2 regions of the Streptomyces yangpuensis genome follow, and region 2 is predicted to be linked to the other one. Evidence: riboswitches for the same ligand, from Rfam matches in the RefSeq annotation. Region 2 holds a riboswitch; the other holds the start of a gene.
The links. A riboswitch is a leader RNA that binds a small molecule or an ion and turns the genes downstream of it on or off. The one in region 2 is predicted to bind ZMP and ZTP.
Positions count from the first base shown of each region.

Region 1: another riboswitch for ZMP and ZTP. It lies ahead of glyA (serine hydroxymethyltransferase); the one in region 2 lies ahead of NRK68_RS28245 (bifunctional 5,10-methylenetetrahydrofolate dehydrogenase/5,10-methenyltetrahydrofolate cyclohydrolase).

Region 1 is NZ_CP102514.1:4,516,769-4,525,332, reverse strand. It holds gene trpS (tryptophan--tRNA ligase) at 1-553, opposite strand, end outside; gene glyA (serine hydroxymethyltransferase) at 686-1,969, opposite strand; ZMP/ZTP riboswitch at 2,004-2,094, opposite strand; gene rocD (ornithine--oxo-acid transaminase) at 2,226-3,431, shown strand; gene NRK68_RS20785 (glutathionylspermidine synthase family protein) at 3,449-4,651, opposite strand; gene NRK68_RS20780 (hypothetical protein) at 4,659-4,955, opposite strand; gene NRK68_RS20775 (hypothetical protein) at 5,059-5,907, shown strand; gene pdxR (MocR-like pyridoxine biosynthesis transcription factor PdxR) at 6,049-7,446, opposite strand; gene NRK68_RS20765 (carboxymuconolactone decarboxylase family protein) at 7,590-8,042, shown strand; gene NRK68_RS20760 (serine/threonine kinase C-terminal domain-containing protein) at 8,098-8,564, opposite strand, start outside.
Region 2 is NZ_CP102514.1:6,211,704-6,220,267, reverse strand. It holds gene NRK68_RS28250 (NAD(P)/FAD-dependent oxidoreductase) at 1-340, shown strand, start outside; gene NRK68_RS28245 (bifunctional 5,10-methylenetetrahydrofolate dehydrogenase/5,10-methenyltetrahydrofolate cyclohydrolase) at 543-1,388, opposite strand; ZMP/ZTP riboswitch at 1,474-1,577, opposite strand; gene NRK68_RS28240 (methyltransferase domain-containing protein) at 1,635-2,396, shown strand; gene NRK68_RS28235 (RNA polymerase sigma factor) at 2,613-4,211, shown strand; gene NRK68_RS28230 (vWA domain-containing protein) at 4,277-6,097, opposite strand; gene NRK68_RS28225 (ATP-binding protein) at 6,094-7,155, opposite strand; gene NRK68_RS28220 (amino acid permease) at 7,300-8,564, opposite strand, start outside.

The sequences.
Region 1 (8,564 bases), 1.7 Mb from region 2:
TGACGATGTGCGCGGCGGGCAGCGTGAAGGTCTGGCCGAAGCGGCTGTTGAAGCGCTCGGCGAGGTCGCGGGTCAGCTCGATGTGCTGGCGCTGGTCCTCGCCGACCGGGACGGCGTTCGCCTGGTAGAGCAGGATGTCGGCGACCTGGAGGATCGGGTACGTGAAGAGGCCGACGCTGGCGCTGTTGACACCGCCCTTGGCGGACTTGTCCTTGAACTGCGTCATCCGGCTGGCCTCGCCGAAACCGGTGATGCAGTTCATCACCCAGCCGAGCTGCGCGTGCTCGGGGACGTGGCTCTGGACGAAGAGCGTGCAGCGCTCCGGGTCCAGGCCGGCGGCGAGCAGCTGCGCGGCGGAGAGGCGGGTGTTCGCGCGCAGGTCCTTCGGATCCTGGGGCATGGTGATCGCGTGCAGGTCGACGACCATGTAGAACGCGTCGTGCGTCTCCTGGAGGGCGACGTACTGGCGGATGGCTCCGAGGTAGTTCCCGAGGTGGAACGAGCCGGAGGTGGGCTGGATGCCGGAGAGCGCGCGAGGACGATCAGAAGCCATGGCCCCATTCTCTCAGGTGCGGGGCGGGGCTCGTGCCCGCGCCTCGATCGCCGGCGAGGCTGAAAACCAGTCTCGCCGGCGATCGAGGCGCCAGGGTGCGGGGGCGGAGCCCCCGGCGGCGCGGCCGCAGGACTACGACACCGGCAGGCCCGGGGCCGGGAAGGCAGCCATCAGGTCGGCGACCTCGGAACGGATCACCTTCAGCGCGGTCTCGTCGCCCTTCGCGGCGGCGTCGACCGCGCGCGCGATCCAGTCCGCCACCACCGGCATGTGCTCGGTCGACAGCCCGCGGGACGTCAGCGACGGCGTGCCGATCCGGATGCCCGACGGGTCGAACGGCTTGCGCGGGTCGAACGGGACCGTGTTGTAGTTCACGACGATCCCCGCCCGGTCCAGGGCCTTGGCCGCGACCTTGCCCGGCACCTCCTTGCCCGTGAGGTCGATCAGGATCAGGTGGTTGTCCGTACCGCCGGAGACCAGGTCGAAGCCCCGCTCCAGCAGCGCCGCCGCCAGTGCCTTGGCGTTGGCGACGACCGCGTGCGCGTACCGGACGAAGGACGGCTGCGCCGCCTCGTGCAGCGCCACCGCGATGCCGGCCGTGGTCTGGTTGTGCGGACCGCCCTGCAGGCCCGGGAAGACGGCCTTGTCGATCGCCTTCGCGTGCTCCTCGCGGCACATCAGCATCGCGCCGCGCGGGCCGCGCAGCGTCTTGTGGGTCGTGGTGGAGATGACGTCCACGTGCCCGGCCGGGGAGGGGTGCGCGCCGCCCGCGATCAGGCCGGCGATGTGGGCGACGTCCGCGACGAGGACCGAGCCCGCCTCGCGCGCGATCTCCGCGAAGGCGGCGAAGTCGATGGTCCGCGGCAGGGCGGTGCCCCCGCAGAAGATCAGCTTGGGCCGCTCGGCGAGGGCCAGCTCGCGCACCGCGTCGTAGTCGATCCGGCCATTCGTTTCAGGATCCGCGGTGGCGCGGACGCCGTACTGCACGCCGCGGAACCACGAGCCCGTCGCCGAGACGCCCCAGCCGTGCGTGAGGTGGCCGCCCATCGGCAGGGCCATGCCCATGACCGTGTCGCCGGGCTGTGCGAAGGCCAGGTAGACGGCCAGGTTGGCCGGGGAGCCGGAGTACGGCTGCACGTTGGCGTGGTCCACGCCGAACAGGCCCTTGGCGCGCTCGATCGCCAGGGCCTCGACCCGGTCGATGTTCTGCTGGCCCTCGTAGTAGCGGCGGCCGGGGTAGCCCTCGCTGTACTTGTTCTGCAGCACGGTGCCGGAGGCTTCGAGGACGGCCGAGGACACGTAGTTCTCACTGGGGATCAGGCGCAGGGTCTCCGCCTGGAGGACTTCCTCCGCGGCGATGTGGGACGCCAGTTCGGGGTCGGTCGCGGACAGGGCGGGATGGCGGCTCGCGGACACGGCGGGCTCCTCCGGGGTCGATGTGATCGGTACCCCGCGAGGCCCAGGCGAGCGGCCCTGTATGCGGTCGAGCGCGCACGACTCCCCCGGAGTTGGTTCCCCGTACGCCAGTCGCCGTGCGTACCGGACACCCTAGATGAGCGAGTCCGCGGTGTCGCCTGCGGGGAGGTTTCTGCGTCCGGGATACGAGCGACGATAAGAAGGTGACGCCACCCTCGTCACCGCTTCACCGGCCAGACGGACGATCGGAGATCCCGTGTCGACAACTGCTGATGCCATCCGCTCCGCCGACGCGCACAGCGCGCACAACTACCACCCGCTGCCCGTCGTCGTCGCGTCCGCGGACGGCGCGTGGATGACCGACGTGGAGGGCCGCAGATACCTCGACATGCTCGCCGGGTACTCCGCGCTCAACTTCGGTCACGGCAACCGCCGTCTGATCGACGCCGCGCGGGCCCAGCTGGAGCGGGTGACCCTCACCTCGCGCGCCTTCCACCACGACCGCTTCGCCGACTTCTGCACCGAACTCGCCGCGCTGTGCGGCAAGGAGATGGTGCTGCCCATGAACACCGGTGCGGAGGCCGTGGAGACGGCCGTGAAAACGGCCCGCAAGTGGGGTTACGAGGTCAAGGGCGTCCCCGACGGGCACGCCAAGATCGTGGTGGCCGCCGACAACTTCCACGGCCGGACCACGACCGTCGTCTCCTTCTCGACGGACCACGACGCCCGCGACCACTTCGGCCCGTACACGCCCGGTTTCGAGATCGTCCCGTACGGGGACCTCACCGCGCTGTCGCACGCCGTCACGGAAAACACCGTGGCCGTGCTGCTGGAGCCGATCCAGGGCGAGGCCGGGGTGCTGGTGCCGCCCGCCGGGTACCTCAGCGGTGTACGGGAGCTGACCCGCGAGCGGAACGTGCTCTTCATGGCCGACGAGATCCAGTCGGGGCTCGGCCGGACCGGCCGGACCTTCGCCTGCGAGCACGAGGGGGTCGTCCCGGACGTCTACATCCTCGGCAAGGCGCTCGGCGGCGGTGTCGTACCGGTGTCGGCGGTGGTCGCCGACCGGGACGTGCTGGGGGTGTTCGGGCCCGGCCAGCACGGGTCGACCTTCGGCGGGAACCCGCTCGCGTGCGCCGTCGCGCTGGAGGTGATCGCGATGCTGCGGACGGGCGAGTTCCAGCAGCGGGCCACCGAACTGGGCGAGCACCTCCACCGCGAGCTGGGCATGCTCGTCGGCGGGGGCGCGGTGACCGCCGTACGCGGCCGCGGGCTGTGGGCGGGCGTCGACATCGACCCCTCCCGCGGTACGGGCCGGGAGATCTCCGAGAAGATGATGGAGCGCCGCGTGCTCGTGAAGGACACCCACGGGTCGACCATCCGCATCGCCCCGCCGCTGGTGATCACCAAGGAGGACCTGGACTGGGGGCTGGAGCAGCTCCGGTCGGTGCTGTCGGTGTAGCAGCCCCCGGCGGATCCTCAGAGGATGACGTGGGGCAGGAAGCGGGCGTACTCGTCCGTGACCGGCCCCGCCGATTCGCGGATGCCGAGCCCTGCCGCCTCGTCCTCGACGACCCATGCGCCGAGCACCACCCGGTTGCCGTCGAAGTCGGGCAGCGGGGCCAGGCCCTGGAAGCAGTACCGCTCCCCCGGCTCCGGTACGAACGGCACGCCGTCCGGGCCGGGCTCGTGCAGGGTGACGCCCGCGCCCTCGCGGCCGAGGAGCGGCTTGGCCACGAAGCCGGCCGATCCGGGCTCCGCGAGCTCGCGCGGGCCGTCGAGGTAGGCCGGCAGCAGGTTCGGGTGCTCCGGGAAGAGCTCCCACAGGATCGCGAGCAGGGCCTTGTTGGAGAGCAGCATCTTCCACAGCGGCTCGATCCAGCAGGTGGTGCCGGAGCCGCCGCCGTGGTCGTAGGTGCCGAGGACCTGCGGGCCGAACTCGTCCGTGGCCAGCCACTCCCACGGGTAGAGCTTGAAGCAGCTGCGGATGAAGCGCAGCTTCTCGTCCACGAACCGGCCGGACAGGCTGTCCCAGCCGATCTGCTCCACGGACAGGGCGTGGGTCTCCAGGCCGGCCTGGTCGGCGGTCTCCTGCAAGTAGGCGACCGTCATCAGGTCCTCGCCGAGCTCGTCGGTCTCGGAGTGCGCGAAGTGCAGCGGACCGGGCGCCAGCAGTTCCGCCTGGCGGCGCCAGGCGTCGACGAGGCGCTCGTGGAGGGAGTTCCACTGGTCGGCGCCGGGGAACCGCTCCTCCATCCAGAACCACTGCGGGCTGGCCGCCTCCACCAGGGAGGTGGGCGTGTCGGCGTTGTACTCCAGCATCTTGGCCGGGCTGCCGCTGCCGTCGTAGCGCAGGTCGAAACGGCCGTACAGGGAGGGCTGTTCGGCACGGCGGCGCCAGGACTCGGCGATGAGCGCCGCGAGCTTGGGGTCGGTGATGCCGAGGTCGGCGAACCGGTCCTGCTCGACGATGTGCGCGGCCGCGGCCAGGCACATGGCGTGCAGTTCCTCGACGACGTTCTCCAGTGCCTCGACCTCGGGCAGGGAGAAGGAGTAGTACGCGCTCTCGTCCCAGTAGGGGCGCAGCGAGTCGTCGGGGTAACGGGTGAGGGGGTAGATCAGCCCCTGCTCCTCGACCGTCTTCTGCCAGCCCGGCCGGGGCTCGATGGTGTGCCGCTGCATCGTGCGGTCAGCCGCCGCTGGAGCTGGAGTGGCCGCCGATGCCGCCGCGGGTGACGGCCGACTTGTCGAAGCTGCCGCCGCTGACCTTGCCGTTGCTGACGTGACCGCCGTAGTAGTACGCGCCGGTTCCGCCGGTCTTGCACTCCTTGCTGTTCAGGTGGTCCAGCGTGGAGCGCGACGCGCAGCGCCGGTCCGGTTCGTCGCTGCTGCCGCAGGCCACGAGGGTGGCCGCGAGCAGGCCCATCCCTCCGAGAGCGACCGCGCCGGAGCGCATACGGCGCTGATTGATGCTGCTGCTGTCCATGTCTGCTGTCCCCCTGGGGCCTGGCGTGCTCCCGACAGACTAGAACGGTGCCCCCGGCCGATGGAATCCGGCCGTCGTGAGATCCGTGACCTAGAGTCATTTCGTGCTGATTGGGATGATTTGCTCGCTGGGTGCGGCGCTCTGCTTCGGTACGGCGTCCGTCCTGCAGGCCGTCGCGACGCGGGCGGTGGAGCCCGGCAGCGGGTCCGGGGTGGACGCGGCCCTGTTCCTGCGGGCCGCCCGGCAGTGGCGCTATCTGCTCGGCCTCGGCCTGGACGGGGCCGGATTCGTCCTGCAGATCATCGCGCTGCGTCATGTGCCGATCTACGTGGTCGGGGCCGCGCTGGCCGCCAGTCTCGCCGTGACGGCGGTGGTCGCGTCGCGGCTCATGGCGGTGCGGTTGTCCCCGGCGGAGTGGTGCGCGGTGGGCGTGGTGTGCCTGGGGCTGCTGATGCTGGGGCTCTCCGCGGGGGAGGAGGGCAGCGGGACGGGCTCCCTCGCGCTGAAGCTGGGGCTGCTGGCGGTGGCGGCGCTGGTGCTGCTGGTCGGCGCGGTCGCGGGCGGGCTGCCGGACGGGCCGCGGGCCCTGGTCCTCGGCCTGGGCTCGGGCACGGGCTTCGGCGTGGTGGAGGTCTCGGTGCGGCTCGTCGACTCGCCGTGGGACTTCGCGAACCCCGCCCTGTACGCGCTCCTGCTGGGCGGGGCGGCCGGGTTCCTGCTGCTCACCTCGGCGCTGGCGCGCGGCTCGGTGACGGTCGCGACGGCCGGGCTGGTGCTCGGCGAGACGATCGGCCCGGCGGTGGTGGGCGTGGTCTGGCTCGGCGACCGCACCCGGGAGGGCCTGACGTGGCTGGCGGTGACCGGCTTCGCCGTGGCGGTGGCCGGCTCGCTGGCCCTGTCCCGCTTCGGCGAACCGGAGCCGCCGTCGGCCCCGGCCGCACCACTCGGCTGAGCGGGCCGGGTTTCCCGCCTGAGGCGCCGTCTTGCCGTGATCCCGTGCATGGCCGGGTGCCGCGCCGTTGCGGGGGCGCTGCCCCCGAGCCCCGCGCCTCAAACGCCGGCGAGGCTGGATTTTCCAGCCGGCACCGCAGGGTCACGGCAGGGAGGCGGCGAGCGCCGCAAGGGTCGGGGACCAGGCGCTGTCCGACGGGGTCCCGTAGCCGACGACCAGCGCGTCCCGCGGGGCGAACCCGGCCTGCGGGTGCCGGAAGGCGGAGAGGCCGTGCAGGGCCAGGTCCTGCCAGGCCGCCGACTGCAGCACCGACCGCTCCGTGCCCGCCGGGAGGTCCAGCACCGCGTGGAGGCCCGCCGCGATCCCCGAGACCCCCGCCACCCGGCCGGCCACGGCCGCCACCAGCTCGTCCCGCCGCCGCCGGTAGCGCAGCCGCATGCCGCGCACGTGCCGGTCGTACGCCCCGGACGCGATGAACTCCGCGAGCGTCAGCTGGTCCAGCGTGCTGGAGGTCCAGTCCGTGTACCCCTTCGCCGCGGTCACCTCCTCCAGCAGCCCCGTCGGGAGCACCATCCAGCCGATCCGCAGCCCCGGGGCGAGGGACTTGCTGGCCGTGCCGAGGTACACCACCCGGTCCGGATCCAGGCCCTGGAGGGCGCCCACCGGCTGCCGGTCGTAACGGAACTCCCCGTCGTAGTCGTCCTCCAGGATCAGCCCGCCCGTGGTCCGGGCCCAGTCGACCGCGGCGGCCCGGCGGGCCGGGGTCAGGGCCGCGCCCGTCGGGAACTGGTGGGCCGGGGTCAGCAGCACCGCGCCGGACGCGGCCGTCAGCTCCCCCGTACGGGCGCCCTCGCCGTCCACCCCGAGCGGCCGGGTCCGCAGCCCCGCCCGCACCAGCTCGTCCCGGTGGAAGTCCAGGCCGTACCCCTCGACCGCGACCTCCCGCACCCGCCGTGCCCGCAGCACCGCCGCGAGCAGCTTCAGCCCGTGCAGGAACCCCGCGCACAGCACGATGCGGTCCGGGTCCGCGTACACGCCGCGCGCCCGCGCCAGGTAGCCCGCCAGAGCCCGGCGCAGCTCGACGCGTCCGCGCCCGTCGGTCGCGTAGCCGAAGGCCTCGTTCGGGGCGGCGGTGAGCGCCCGCCGGGCCGCCGACAGCCAGCCGGCGCGCGGGAAGCCGCCCAGGTCCGGGGTGCCGGGGACCAGGCTGTACGCGGGCCCCCGCCGGGCGGGGCGCCGTACGGGTGCCGCTGCCGCGGGCCGGCGCGGGCGCGCCCGTTCGGCGACCCGGGTGCCGGAGCCCTGCCGGGCCGTCAGCCAGCCCTCGGCGACGAGTTCGGCGTACGCCTCGGCGACCGTGTTGCGGGCGATGCCCAGGTCGGCGGCGAGGGTGCGGGAGGACGGCAGCCGGGTGCCGGGGGCCAGCCGCCCGCTGCGCGCGGCCTCGCGCAGCGCCTCGGTCAGGCCGGCCCGCAGACCGTGCCCGGCGGAGAGGTCCAGATGGAGGTCGGCGCCGAAAGTGGCCCAAGGTTCCGTCATGGATATGGACCATATCTCCGGGCCGCTCTGCTCCTAGGGTGAATCGCATGACGACCACCGCGGAGAACCGGCAGACCCCCTCACCCACCCCCACCCACACCCACACCCACGACCACGACCACGCGCCCGAGCACACCCCGCGCATGCACATGGCGAAGCTCGCCCCCGAGGTCTATAAGGCCGTCCTGGCCCTGGAGATCGCCTCCCGGAAGGGCCTGGAGCCGTCCCTCGTCGAGCTCGTCAAGATCCGGGCCTCCCAGATCAACCACTGCGCCTTCTGTCTGGACATGCACACCAAGGACGCGATCGCCGCGGGCGAGAGCGTCGAGCGGATCGTGCTGCTGGGCGCCTGGGAGGAGTCACGGCACTTCTACACCGAGAAGGAGCTCGCCGCGATCGAGTTCACCGAGGCCGTCACCGTCCTGACCGACGGCTTCGTGCCCGACGAGGTGTACGAGAAGGCCGCGGCGCACTTCGAGGAGCGGGAACTGGCCCAGCTGATCGCCGTCATCGCGACGATCAACGTGTGGAACCGCATCGGCGTGACCACCCGCATGGTGCCGGGTCACTACAAGCCGGGCATGTACAAGGCCTGACCGGCTCCGGGGCCGGGGCCGGGCCCTGGAACCCGGCCCCGGGCCCGCTCCGGCGTCAGCCGGCGGGCCGGAACGCCGCCAGCGCCGCCGCGTGGTGGTCCTGCGTGACCTGCCACTCGGCGGCCGGGCCGGCGGTGAGCACCGCCCATTTGCCGCCGTCCGCCGCGACGAAGACCCGTTCGACCCCGCGCCGCACCCCGCGCGACTCCTCGCTGTCGTACTGGTAGACCAGCTCCGCCGCGCCGGAGGAGCCGGAGACCGGGCCGACGCTGATCTCCTCGTACCCGCGGGTGCCGGCCCTGAGGTGGGTGGAGGCCTGCCTGACCGCGGCGAGCGGGCTCAGCTCCGGTTCCGACACCCGGAACACCTGGATCAGCGCGGTCCGGTCGGGCGAGCGGTAGAAGACCCCTTCCTTGAGCTCCTCCCGCACCCAGCCCGTCGGCACGGCGATGGTGAAGCCCGCCGTGTCCTGCCGGGTCTCATGGGCTCCGCCGCCGGCTCCGGTGCCGGTCGGTCCGGGGG
Region 2 (8,564 bases):
GCTCACCGCCGCCCTGTTCAACGTCCTCACCATGAGCGTCGAGCCCACCCACTGGCTGCGCCCGTCGGTGGTCTGGCACGTGATGCGCGCCTCCGACCGGGGCGCACTGAAGGCGCCGCCGCTCACCGCCGCCGAGCGGGCCGTCGCCGGGCTCGACCCGGCGCCCGGCACGCGCACCGGCAGCGGCTCCGGCTCCGGCTCCGGGGGCAGCGGCAGCGGCAGCGGCAGCAGCAGCAGCAGCAGCGGATCCGGCGCCCGGGGCAGCACTGGCAGCGCCGCCCCCACCGGCCCGGCGGCCGATCCGGTCGGCCCGGCCGACCCCGTCGGACAGGCCCGATGAGCGGCGGGACCGCGCTGCTCCTCCTGCCCGGCTCGCTGATGGTCCTGGCGCTGCTGATCAAGCTTCCCGAGCTGGGCCGGGGATCCATACCCGGAGCGGGACCCGGCCCCGGTGGTCGCCTTGCGCCTGAGAGGGGTGGACCGAGAAACGGGCGGCGCCCCGGACCGGGGTCCGGGGCGCCGGGTGTCACGGGCGGGGCGGCTCAGAGGTCCGCGAGGTCCAGCCCGGCCTGCGCGGCCGCGGCCCGCACCGTCTGCTCCAGCAGGACGGCGATGGTCATCGGGCCGACACCGCCCGGCACGGGCGTGATCAGCGAGGCGCGGGCCGCCGCCGACTCGAAGTGGACGTCGCCGACGTTGCCCTCGTTGTAGCCGGCGTCCAGGACCACCGCGCCCGGCTTGATGTCCTCGCCCCGGATGAACTCGGCCTTGCCGACGGCGGCGACCAGTACGTCCGCCTGGCGCACGATCGAGGAGAGGTCCCGCGTGCGGGAGTGGCAGTAGGTGACGGTGGCGTTCTGCTCCAGCAGCAGCATGCCGGCCGGCTTGCCGAGGATGGCGCTGCGGCCGACGACCACGGCGTGCTTGCCGGTCAGGTCCACGTCGTACTCGGCGAGCAGCCGCATGATGCCGCCCGGGGTGCAGGAGACGAAGCCCGGCAGGCCGAAGCCCATGGCCGCGAAGGAGTGCATGGTGACGCCGTCGACGTCCTTGCCGGGGGCGATGGCCTCGAAGGCGGCGCGCTCGTCGATGTGGTGCGGGACGGGGTGTTGGAGCAGGATGCCGCTGATCTCCGGGTCCTCGGAGAGGGCCGTGATCGCCGCGACCAGCTCCTGCGTGGTGGTCGAGGCCGGCAGCTCCACGTGGCGGGAGGTGATCCCGGCCTTCGCGCAGCGGTTCTGCTTCATGCGGACGTAGGTGACGGAGGCGGGGTCCTCGCCGACCAGCACGGTCGCGAGGCAGGGCGCGGTGCCGGTGCGCTCGGTGATCTTCGCCGCGAGGGCGGCGGTCCGCTCCGAGATGCGGCGGGCGAGGGCGGTGCCGTCCATCAGCCGGGCGGTGCCGGCGGCGGGGGCGGTCTGGGCAGTCGTCACGGGATCTCCTGAACGTCGCTGCGGATCGCGGTCGCGGTTCGCGGTTCGCCCAGGCGCGCGGCAGTCGACGCCACCGGAGGTCCTCGGGTGCGCCGGGCCGCTCCCCGGTGGTGATCCACCCGAACGCCAGTCACGGCCCACCGACCACTGTAGTCGACCAATTCGGTGGTCGCCCGGCGCCCGACCTGCGACGATCGATGCATGACGCGTACTTTCGACCATCTTGTCGCCGAGGCCGAGTCCGTCTCCGTGGACGGCTGGGACTTCTCCTGGCTCGACGGGCGGGCCACCGAACAGCGTCCCTCCTGGGGCTACCAGCGCCTGATGGCCGACCGCCTGGCCCGGGTCCGGTCCGCCCTGGACGTCCAGACCGGCGGCGGCGAGGTCCTCGCCGGGTCCGGGCCCCTGCCGCCCCTGATGGCGGCCACGGAGTCCTGGCCGCCCAACATCGAGCGGGCGACCCGGCTGCTGCACCCGCTGGGCGCGGTGGTGGTCGCGGACTCCGACGAGCCGCCGCTGCCCTTCGGGGACGAGGCCTTCGAGCTGGTGACCAGCCGGCACCCGGTGACCATCTGGTGGGACGAGATCGCCCGGGTGCTGACACCCGGCGGCACGTACCTCTCGCAGCAGGTCGGCCCGGCGAGCGTCTTCGAACTCGTCGAATATTTTCTCGGGCCCCAGCCCGAGGAGGTCCGGCGCGCCCGGCATCCCGACGACGCCGCCGCCGACGCCGCGAAGGCGGGTCTGGAGGTCCTCGACCTGCGCTCGGAACGGCTGCGCACCGAGTTCCACGACATCGGAGCCGTGATCTACTTCCTGCGGAAGGTGATCTGGATGGTGCCCGGCTTCACGGTCGGGCAGTACCGGGACCGCTTGCGCGAGCTGCACGAACGGATCGAGCGCGACGGCCCCTTCGTCGCGCATACCGCCCGTTTTCTCATCGAAGCCCGCAAATCCGACTGACGCGGGGGGCCGACGGATCCACGCCCGATCCGGTTGCCCGGTCGTAGCGTGGCGCAGGTCACTCAATTCAGCGCGTAACGAATCGACTCGGGCAGGCGATGAACCGACAGGTGTCCTCGCGCGGCCCGGAATACAGACCCCCCTCGGGTCTGTTTCCCGAGTTCGCGCGATGATGTCCCGCCCACCCCTTTGTCTGTTCGCAACGAGAGGCTCCTTGTGTCGCTCAGCCCGTCCCGTACGTTCCCTCCGGAGATCGCCGAATCCGAGGCCCTCGTCGCGCTCGTCGAGCGCGGCCGCGAGCAGGGTCACATCAACGGTGACGACGTGCGCCAGGCCTTCGAGGCCGGCCGCATCCCGGTGGACCAGTGGAAGCGGGTCCTGCGCAGCCTGAACCAGGTCCTCGACGAGGAGGGTGTCGCCCTTCACGTCAGCGCGGCCCCCGCCACCAAGGCTGCCGCGAAGAAGCCCCGCAAGGCTGCCGCCGCCCCCGCCCGTACCGTGGCCAAGAAGGCCGCCGCCGCGCCGCGCCCCATCGGTGCGCGCAAGACCGCGGCCACCGCCGCGGCCACCACCGTCACGTCCACGGCTTCGGCGATATCCGCTCCGTCGGCCGCCGCGGCTGCGGAGGCGGCGGCGCCGGCCGAGGCCGCCGCCGAGCCGAAGAAGCGCACGGTCAAGAAGACCGCCGCCAAGAAGACCGCCGTGAAGAAGACCGCGGCGGCGAAGAAGACCAGCGCCAAGGACGCCGACGAGGGCGAGAACCCGGTCGTCGAGGGTGAGGACTGGGCCGCGGAGGACCTCGTCGACGAGGCCGAGGAGGAGGCCCCCAAGGCCGGTGCCCAGGGCTTCGTGCTGTCCGACGAGGACGAGGACGACGCCCCGGCGCAGACGGTCATGGTGGCCGGTGCCACCGCCGACCCGGTCAAGGACTACCTGAAGCTGATCGGCAAGGTGCCGCTCCTCAACGCCGAGCAGGAGGTCGAGCTCGCCAAGCGCATCGAGGCCGGTCTCTTCTCCGAGTACAAGCTCGAAGAGGAGGAGGACCACAAGCCCGCCTTCAAGCGCGAGCTGGAGATCCTCGTCGAGGACGGCCGCCGGGCGAAGAACCACCTGCTGGAGGCCAACCTCCGTCTCGTGGTCTCCCTCGCCAAGCGCTACACCGGCCGCGGCATGCTCTTCCTGGACCTGATCCAGGAGGGCAACGTCGGCCTGATCCGCGCCGTGGAGAAGTTCGACTACACCAAGGGCTTCAAGTTCTCCACGTATGCGACCTGGTGGATCCGGCAGGCGATCACGCGTGCCATGGCCGACCAGTCGCGCACCATCCGCATCCCCGTCCACATGGTCGAGATCATCAACAAGCTCGCCCGCGTGCAGCGCCAGATGCTCCAGGACCTCGGCCGGGAGCCCACTCCGGAGGAGCTGGGCAAGGAACTCGACATGACCCCCGAGAAGGTCATCGAGGTCCAGAAGTACGGCCGCGAGCCGATCTCCCTGCACACCCCGCTGGGTGAGGAGGGCGACAGCGAGTTCGGTGACCTCATCGAGGACTCCGAGGCGGTCGTGCCGGCGGACGCGGTCTCGTTCACCTTCCTCCAGGAGCAGCTCCAGTCGATCCTGGGCACGCTCTCGGAGCGCGAGGCGGGCGTGGTCTCGATGCGCTACGGCCTCAACGACGGCCAGCCGAAGACCCTCGACGAGATCGGCCGCGTGTACGGGGTCACCCGTGAGCGCATCCGCCAGATCGAGTCGAAGACCATGTCGAAGCTCCGCCACCCGTCGCGCTCGCAGGTCCTGCGCGACTACCTCGACTGATCCGGCTCCCGTACGAAGCCCCCGCACCGCCGCCCGGCGATGCGGGGGCTTCGTCGTGACGGCCGTCAGGTGAGGCGGAAGACCGGGCCTTTCGGGGTGAAGGGGAGGGAGGCGCCCTGGGGGATCAGGTAGGCGTGTTCGCGGCGGATGCGCAGGGTGTCGCACCAGCCGTCGGTGATCACCAGGAGCGGCGCCGTCGGCGGGAAGTCCTCGGCCCGCTGGAGCAGGTCGATGCCCGGCTGGAGCTCGGTGCCGCCGCGGCCGCGGACCCGGACCCGGCCGGCGATCTCGGCCGGCGGCACGTAGCCCGCGTCGTACGGCGCCGCGTCGCAGAACACGACCCGCGCCGCCGGTACGTCGCGGGCCTCGGCGTACGAAGCGATCGCGCCCAGCGCCTTGCCGAGCAGGGCGGCGTTCATCGACCCCGAGGTGTCCAGGACCACGCCGAAGGTGCAGCGGGCGGTCTCCTCGGGCGGGAAGTACCGGCCCGCGCGCGGGATGTCCGGGGTCGAGGCCTGGCGGCGCGCCGGGCGGGCGTAGGAACGTACGGCCTCCGGCCTCGGCACGTACTCGTCGAACCAGCGGGCGAGCCGGGCGTCCCAGGGCACCGGCGGGTGGGCGAGGGCCCGGATCTCCTGGACGAGCCCGGCCGGCAGCAGGCCGCGCCCGCCGCGGACGTGCAGGTCGAAGCCCTGGACGAGGCCGCGCCGGTAGAACTCGTCGAGGTCCGTGTACGGGCGCCCCGCACGGTGCGCGAGCGGCTCGCCCAGGATGTCCCCGACGCCCTTGCCGCGCAGGGTGGCCAGGCGCCGCATCCGGCGCAGGTCGGTGGTGATCCGGTCGTAGACCTCCTCGACGGAGAGCCCGCGCAGCGCCGGGTCGTGCAGCAGCCCCTCCGGCATGCTGCCGATCCGCATCTCCACCAGCCAGTCGTTGACCACGTAGTCGGCGGCGACGTTGTGCAGGTACGGATCGCGGGCACCGCGGCGCTCGCCGTGGCGCAGGGCCGCGTGCAGCATCTCGTGGGCCAGGATGAACCGCCACTCCTCGTCCTCGAAGCTGCGCAGCGGGTTGATGTAGATCTCCCCGGCGGCGGCGCTGACGGCGGCGACGGCGATGTCCTGGGCGCGGGCCAGCTCGGCGTCGGCGACGACGGTCAGGCCGGCGGCGAGCCCGCCGAGGAGCGGGTAGGAGGACACGAACCAGTTCAGGGCCCGGTCCCAGGGACGCTGCTCCACCAACTCGCCGGTGGTCCGGTCGCGGCGGCCGCCGGCCACGTCCATGGCCGTGGAGACACTGCGGGTCAGGGCGGCGGCGAAGGCGGTCTGCCAGTCGGGGACGGCGGATCCGCTCCAGCTGCGCCAGGTGGTCAGGATCTGGTCGGGGCCGCGCCCGGCGGTGCCGCAGTGCTCGTACGCGGCGGGGATGCCGTCGCGGCGCCACCGGGCGGCGAGCTCGTCCTCGTCGCCGCCGGGGTACGCGGCGGGCAGGTGGTCGGGGGCGCGGCCGACCGGGAAGGTCAGCAGGAAGCGGTTGACGACCGTGCAGCGGGCGGCGAGGTCGAACGCATCCGGCTGGGCCCGGTCCTCGTCCTGGGCGGCGGGGACGTGGCCGAAGCCGAGGTGGAGCAGGGCGTGGGCGAGCGCCCAGGCCCACTCACGGGGCTCGGCCCGCCGGGTGGGGTGGACGTGGACGACGCCGTTGGAGGTGACGGCGGCCAGTCCGCCGGCCGGGGCCTCCTTGCATCCGGGCTCGCGGCAGACCTTGCCGTCGAGGGCGCCGAGTGCCGCGTTCTGCTTGACCAGGGCCAGGCCCTCGGCGAAGGCCTGGGCGGCCGGATCGGGCTTTGCGGCGGCCTTCGCCCGGGCCTTTCCGCTCCGGGTCACCGGCGGGCCTCGACCAGCCGGGGCATGTCGCGGGCCGCCTCGATCAGGAACCAGCCGGGCAGCACGGGCAGGCCGTCGGCGTCGTCGGCGATGACGGTCTGGGCGACCTCGACGGAGATCTCGGCGAGCTGGACCAGGAGCGACTTGAAGCGGTGGGTGTGCTGGCGCAGGGCGGGCGAGACGTGTTCCTTCTGCGCCGGGAGCTCCTTGAGCAGACGGCCCCGGAAGGCTTCCGCGAGGTAGAAGAGCAGGTCGCGGTCCTGGAGCCGGGCGGGCCAGGAGGCGTCGCCCTTCAGGATGGCCTCGATACCGAAGGTGTGGCGGACGATCTTGGCGTAGCCGCAGAAGGAGACGGCGTGCGCGGGGGTGAGGGTGCCGTGCGCGACGACCTTGAGGGTCTGCTCGTCCAGCTCCGCCCCGAAGGAGTGCAGGGCGTCGGAGAGCATGTGCCAGGAGCGCGGGGTGGAGAAGGGCTCCTCGGTCTTCGGCGGCTGCGACCAGAGGTGATCGGGGCGGTCGGTGAGGTAGTCGGTGACCCACGGGTGGATGCCGTGCTCGCCGGCCCACACCAGCCAGTCCTGCGCGGACGCCTGGAGGTGGACGTGGGTGAGGCGGTTGACCAGGGCGGAGGCGATGGGCCGGGCCAGCGCGTTGTCCGTGGCCCGGTTGCCGGCGCCGATGACGATGGAGCCGGCGGGCAGCTCGTAGGAGCCGATCCGGCGGTCGAGGATCAGCGAGTAGAAGGCCTTCTGCACATCCGGGCTCGCCGCGTTGAGCTCGTCGAGGAAGAGGCAGTACGGCTCGTCGCGGGCGATGGCCTCCGGCGGGCAGAAGACGGAGCGGCCGTCACGGATCTGCGGAACGCCGATCAGGTCCTCGGGGGCGAGCTGGGTGCCGAGGAGACTGACGCACTCCAGGCCCAGGGAGTCGGCGAACTTCCTTACGAGCGAGGACTTCCCGATACCGGGCGCCCCCCAGAGGAAAACGGGCCGCACGGTGGCGAGGCCGAGCAGCAGTTCGGGGATCTGGGCGGGGGTGACGGTTACGGCAGCCTGCACGGGCGGGAACGTCCTTCGGGTGGGGCCGGTGTGGGGCGGTGTGGTGCGGCCAGTGTGGACGCACCGCGCACCGCCCGGCATCCGGTTTTCCCGCCAGGCCGGGCCCGGCACCCGTCCCGCCCGTCTGCCGTACCGCCCCGCGGGTCAGCCGGCCGAGCGCTGCCTGCGGGCCGCCATGACGGCGTAGACGGCGACGCCCCCGAAGAGGAAGAGCACGCCCTGGTAGACGGCGGCGTATCCGGAGCCGGCCACCAGCCACATGGAGAAGCCGAAGGCCAGGACGGCGAGGGCGCCGTCGCGGACCAGGCGTCCCCGCTGGACGCGCTCGCCCTGGCCGGAGAGCAGGAAGTAGATCTGCGCGGCGGTGGAGAGCAGGTAGGGGACGGTCGCGGTGAAGGTGGTGACGAGGACCAGGATCTCGAAGACGCCCTCGGAGCCGGCCGTGTAGTTGTAGACGGTCAGGGCGGAGGCCAGGGAGGTCGTGACGACGACGCCGACCACCGGGACACCGCGCTGCTTCTTCTCGAAGGCCCGCGGGAAGAGCCCGTCCTTGGCGGCGGCGTACGGGGTCTGCGCGCTGAGCAGGGTCCAGCCGTTGAGGGCGCCGGCCATCGAGATCACGGCGGCGCAGGCGACGAGCGTGCCGCCCCAGGTGCCGCCGAACATGGCGTTGACGGCGTCGGTGAAGGGGGCTTCGGAGGCGACGAGCTTCTCATGGGCGACGAGACCGAAGACGGAGAGGGTGCCCAGCAGGTAGACGACGGCAGCACCGGCGGTGCCGAGGATCGTGGCGCGGCCGACGTTGCGGGCGGGGTCGCGGACCTCCCCGGCGCTGACGGCGGCCGATTCCACGCCGAGGTAGCTGAAGAGGAGGATGGCCGCGGAGGCGGAGAGCGCGCCGGCGGGGCTCTGGCCGGTGGCCTGGAAGGGGCCGAGGTTGGCCGGGTCGAAGAAGAACAGCCCGCCCACGGCGACCAGCAGCAGCGGGGCGAACTTCAGCACGGTGGCGACGAGTTGGACGGCGCCGACGTAGCGGGTGCCGGCCAGGTTGGCGAGCGCCGGGAGCCACTGCATGGCCAGGGCCGCCAGGCACATGGACCACTTGTGCTCACCGATGGCGGGGAAGAGGACGCAGAGGTAGCCGACCGACGCGACGGCGAGGGCCGCGTTCGACACCCAGGAGGTGATCCAGTAGCTCCAGGCGGCGAGGAAGCCGGCGAAGTCGCCGAAGGCGGCGCGGGCGTAGACGTACGGACCGCCGGTCTGCGGGTGCCGGTGGGCGAGGCGGCCGAAGACGAGCGCGAGGGCGATGGCTCCGAGGGTGAGGACCGCGAAGGCGACGAGGCTGATGGTGCCGAAGGGGGCGACGGAGGCGGGGAGGAGGAAGATTCCGCCGCCGATGATGTTGC